DNA from 2 places in the Embleya sp. NPDC056575 genome. Region 2 is predicted to be linked to the other one. Evidence: predicted binding sites of a transcription regulator. Region 2 holds the regulator's gene; the other holds the start of a gene.
The links. Region 2 encodes HrcA, which represses chaperone genes, less so after heat shock. Its sites were predicted from a motif close to TTNGCACTCNGNNNNNCNGAGTGCNAA; they were not measured.

Region 1 (2,398 bases), on a different contig from region 2:
ATGACCTGGCCACCGGTGAGGATGGCGATGTCGCCGAGCATGGCCTTGCGACGGTCGCCGAAGCCCGGAGCCTTGACGGCGACGGACTTGAAGGTGCCGCGGATCTTGTTCACGACGAGCGTGGCCAGGGCCTCGCCCTCGACGTCCTCGGAGATGATCATGAGCGGCTTGCCCGACTGCATGACCTTCTCGAGGAGCGGGAGGAGGTCCTTCACCGAGGTGATCTTCGAGTTGACGATGAGCACATAGGCGTCTTCGAGGACGGCCTCCATGCGCTCCATGTCGGTCGCGAAGTAGGGCGAGATGTAGCCCTTGTCGAAGCGCATGCCCTCGGTGAGCTCGAGCTCGAGACCGAAGGTGTTGCTCTCCTCGACGGTGATGACGCCTTCCTTGCCGACCTTGTCCATGGCCTCGGCGATCATCTCGCCGATCAGGGGGTCAGCGGCGGAGATCGAGGCGGTGGAGGCGATCTGCTCCTTCGTCTCGACGTCCTTCGCGAGCGCGAGCAGCTGCTCGGAGACGGCCTCGACGGCCTTCTCGATGCCACGCTTGAGGGCCATCGGGTTCGCGCCGGCGGCCACGTTGCGCAGGCCCTCGCGGACGAGCGCCTGGGCGAGGACGGTCGCGGTCGTCGTACCGTCACCGGCGACGTCGTCCGTCTTCTTGGCGACCTCCTTGACCAGCTCGGCACCGATCTTCTCGTACGGGTCCTCGAGCTCGATCTCCTTGGCGATGCTCACACCATCGTTGGTGATGGTGGGCGCACCCCACTTCTTCTCGAGCACGACGTTGCGGCCCTTGGGGCCCAGCGTGACCTTGACGGCGTCGGCGAGCTGGTTCATCCCGCGCTCGAGGCCGCGGCGCGCTTCCTCGTTGAACGCGATGATCTTGGCCATGTGGTGAAGTCCTCCCAGAACGGGGGTGAGTGCCGGACCGCACAGGCGCCCGCGACGGACGACCCGACCACCGCGAGGATCCCTCCCTCACGGGTGCCGAGCCTCACCGGCCCGGTCCGTTTCTGTCACTCTCACATCCAGAGTGCTAACGCCAATGATTAGCACTCGACCATGCCGAGTGCAAGCGCAACGAGCGGGTCCGGGCTCCCCGACCCACACCCGCGCGTGTCACACACCCCACCCCCACCCCTCACCCGGGCCCCGAGGCGCAGCCCATCCACATGTCGCGGGCCCTGGCCTCGGCCGCCCGACACGGGTACGTGTGCGCCCCCGCCCGCCCGCACGGCCCCCGGCCGGGCCCGCCCGCCCCGGCACGTCCCGGCCCGGAACGGGAATCCCGGCTGCCGGGCCCGCGGTGGTTGCGCGGTTGCGTGGTTCGGGCCCTGGGCGTCGCCCGCACGGCCGGGACGGGTTCGGATGTGCCGCCTCTGGGCCCGCATCCGGTGCGGGCGTCGCGCCCGCCCTGGCTCACCCCGGGGCCGGTCGCGCCGCCGGGTCGTCCGTGGCCATGCCGGGTTCGGGTGCCGTGCCTGTGGGTTGCGCGGGCGCGGGGGGCGGGTTCGGCCGCGTAGGTTGTGCCCGCGTCGCTCTGGTGGGCCGCCTCCCGCCGGAGCGGATTCGCGCGTCCGGCCCCGACCCGTGCTCCGCCGCACCCGCGTGCCTCGCCGCCGCCCGCACGTCGGGGCCGGGGGGCAACGACCGGGGCCCGGCCCCCGCTTGGCGGGAAGGCCGGGCCCCGGTCATGGATCCGACAGGATCGGGCGCGTTGTGTGCCGCGATGTGTCGTGCAGTCCGTGGTGTGGACCGTTTCAAGCAGAGGAGCAGAGGAGCGCATGGCTCCCGGTTCAGGCGGTGACGCGGACCATGTCGGCCTGCGGCCCCTTCTGCCCCTGCGAGATCTCGAACTCGACTCGCTGCCCCTCCTCGAGCGTCCGGTACCCGTCCATCTGGATCGCGCTGTAGTGGACGAAAACGTCCGCCCCACCGTCGACCGCGATGAAGCCGTACCCCTTCTCCGCGTTGAACCACTTGACGGCGCCCTGAGCCATTCCTAACTCCCCTGTTACTGGCCCTTTCACGGATACTGCACGCCGCAGCTCCGGGTTCGTATCCAGAAGGACCCGGCCCTCTGCTACGACCGCGGCTGAATGTATCCGGACGGATGCCCGGAGCAACAGGTCAATCGGACGAGAATTCCCGAGCGAATAAAACTCGCATTCTTCGCGAGTCTCCGGAAAAGCCGTATTTCAATCCACCAGGAAAACGACTTTGAGCACATATCGGATGTGATCCCGACCACGGGTTTACCGACGCGCCGCCGCCAAAGACGGGAAATGGAGCCGGTTAAACCCGGGTTACGCACAACCTTCGGCAGGAACGAAGAAATCCGCCGCGCGGTGCTCGCGCGGCGGATTTCCCGGTTCCGTTTCGTGCCCGATCGA
Region 2 (2,398 bases):
CCGCGCAGCTTGGCCAGGCGGCGGAGCAGTTCCTCCTGCTCGGGGTCGAGCTTGCTCGGCGTCTGCACCTCGACGTGCACGACCAGGTCGCCTCGGCCGCCGCCGCGCAGGTGGGTGATGCCCCGCCCGTGCAGCGGGATCGATTGGCCCGACTGGGTGCCCGGGCGGATGTCGATCTCCTCCGTGCCGTCCAGCGTCTGCAGCGGCACCTTCGTGCCGAGCGACGCCGCCGTCATCGGGATGGTGACCGTGCAGTGCAGGTCGTCGCCGCGCCGCTGGAAGGTGGCGTGCGCGACCTCGACGATCTCCACGTAGAGATCGCCCGCCGGGCCGCCGCCGGGACCGACCTCGCCCTCGCCCGCGAGTTGGATCCGCGTACCGCTGTCCACGCCCGCCGGGATCTTGACGGTGAGCGTGCGCCGCGCGCGGATGCGGCCGTCGCCCGCGCACTCGGGGCACGGGTGCGGGACCACGGTGCCGAAGCCCTGACATTGCGGACACGGCCGCGACGTCATGACCTGGCCCAGGAACGACTTGGTGACCTGGCTGACCTCGCCCCGCCCGCGGCACATGTCGCAGGTCTGCGCCGTGGTGCCCGGGGCCGCGCCCTCGCCGTTGCACGTGTTGCACGTGACGGCGGTGTCCACCTGGATCTCCCGGGTGGTGCCGAACGCGGCCTCTTCGAGGGTGATCTCGATCCGGATCATCGCGTCCTGGCCGCGGCGTGTGCGCGAGCGCGGTCCGCGCTGGCTGGCCTGGCCGAAGAACGCGTCCATGATGTCGCTGAACCCGAAGCCGGCCTGGCCGAAGCCACCACCGCCCCCGCCGCCCCCGGAGGACAGCGGGTCGCCGCCGAGGTCGTACATCTGACGCTTCTGCGGGTCCGAAAGGACCTCGTAGGCGTTGTTGATCTCCTTGAACCGGTCCTGCGTCTTCGGGTCCGGATTGACGTCCGGGTGCAGCTCCCGAGCGAGCCGGCGGAAGGCCTTCTTGATTTCCTCCGGGGTGGCGTCGCGCCGTACCCCGAGGACCTCGTAGTAATCGGTAGCCAACTCTACGACTCCGCGAGGATCTGTCCGACGTACCGTGCCACGGCGCGCACCGCTCCCATCGTTCCGGGGTAGTCCATCCGGGTCGGCCCGAGCACCCCGAGCTTCGCCAGTGTTTCCTGCCCACTGCCGTATCCGACGGCGACCACCGAGGTCGCGGCCAGTCCTTCGTGCATGTTCTCGTGTCCGATCCGCACGACCATGCCCGGGTCGGTCGCCTCGCCCAACAGCCGCAGCAATACGACGTGTTCCTCGAGTGCTTCCAGGACCGGGCGGATCGTGTTCGGGAAGTCCATGCCGAAACGGGTCAGGTTGGCCGTCCCGGCCAGGACGACCTTCTCTTCCTTGTGCTCGACCAGGGTGTCGAGCAGGGTGGCCAGGATGCCCGCCACGATCGGCCGTTCCTCGGCGGTGAACGGCTCGGCGAGATCCTGGACCAGCAACGGCACATCGGCGAACCGCTTGCCGGTGATGCGGCTGTTCAGCCGCGCCCGGACGTCGGCGAGCAGGTTCTCGCCGACCGGGCCCGGCGTGTCCATCACCCGCTGCTCGACCCGGCCCGTGCTGGTGATCAGCACCAGCATGACCCGGGTGGGCGCGAGGGTGAGCAGCTCGACGTGCCGGATCGTCGAGCGGGTCAGCGAGGGGTATTGCACGACGGCGACCTGATGGGTCAGCTGCGCGAGCAGCCGGACCGTACGGCCCACCACGTCGTCCAGGTCGACCGCGCCGGCCAGGAAGGTCTGGATCGCCCGGCGCTCGGCGCCGGACAGCGGCTTGACGCCCGCGAGGCGGTCGACGAACAGCCGGTAGCCCTTGTCGGTGGGCACCCGGCCGGCGCTGGTGTGGGGCTGCGTGATGTAGCCCTCTTCCTCCAGCGCGGCCATGTCGTTGCGAATGGTGGCCGGGGAGACCCCGAGGTTGTGTCGGTCCGCGAGCGCCTTGGAGCCGACCGGCTCCTGGGTCGCCACGTAGTCCTGCACGATGGCACGCAGCACGTCCTGTTTCCGATCGTCGAGCATGGTGCGCACCTCCCTGACCCGTTCTTCCACCCGTTGCCGTGTCGCGTAGGCGGTGGTTCGTCCCACTGGTTGGCACTCCGTCCCGCCGAGTGCCAGTGTACGGGTCACCCGATCCGGACCGTACCCCTGCGTCCGTGCCAAGGTTGACGCATGCTACGCGCCGAACAGCCGAAACACGCCACGTGGGAGCCGATCGGGCCGGGCGTACTGCGTCGTCGTTTGCCCGGCCTCGAACTGAATGTGGCGGTCGTCACGGGGCGGGACGGCGTCCTGCTCGTGGACACCGGTTCGCACGACCACGAGGCCGCCGACATCCTGGCCTCGCTG

Region 1: the regulator HrcA is predicted to act here: its motif matches at 1,055-1,081, upstream of groL (chaperonin GroEL).

What each region holds. Positions count from the first base shown of each region.
Region 1 covers NZ_JBHTVA010000032.1:8,302-10,699, reverse strand. Annotated here, with positions in the region: gene groL (chaperonin GroEL) at 1-896, opposite strand, end outside; gene ACFRCG_RS24855 (cold-shock protein) at 1,802-2,005, opposite strand.
Region 2 covers NZ_JBHTVA010000064.1:19,344-21,741, reverse strand. Annotated here, with positions in the region: gene dnaJ (molecular chaperone DnaJ) at 1-1,052, opposite strand, end outside; gene hrcA (heat-inducible transcriptional repressor HrcA) at 1,055-2,071, opposite strand; gene ACFRCG_RS36935 (MBL fold metallo-hydrolase) at 2,222-2,398, shown strand, end outside.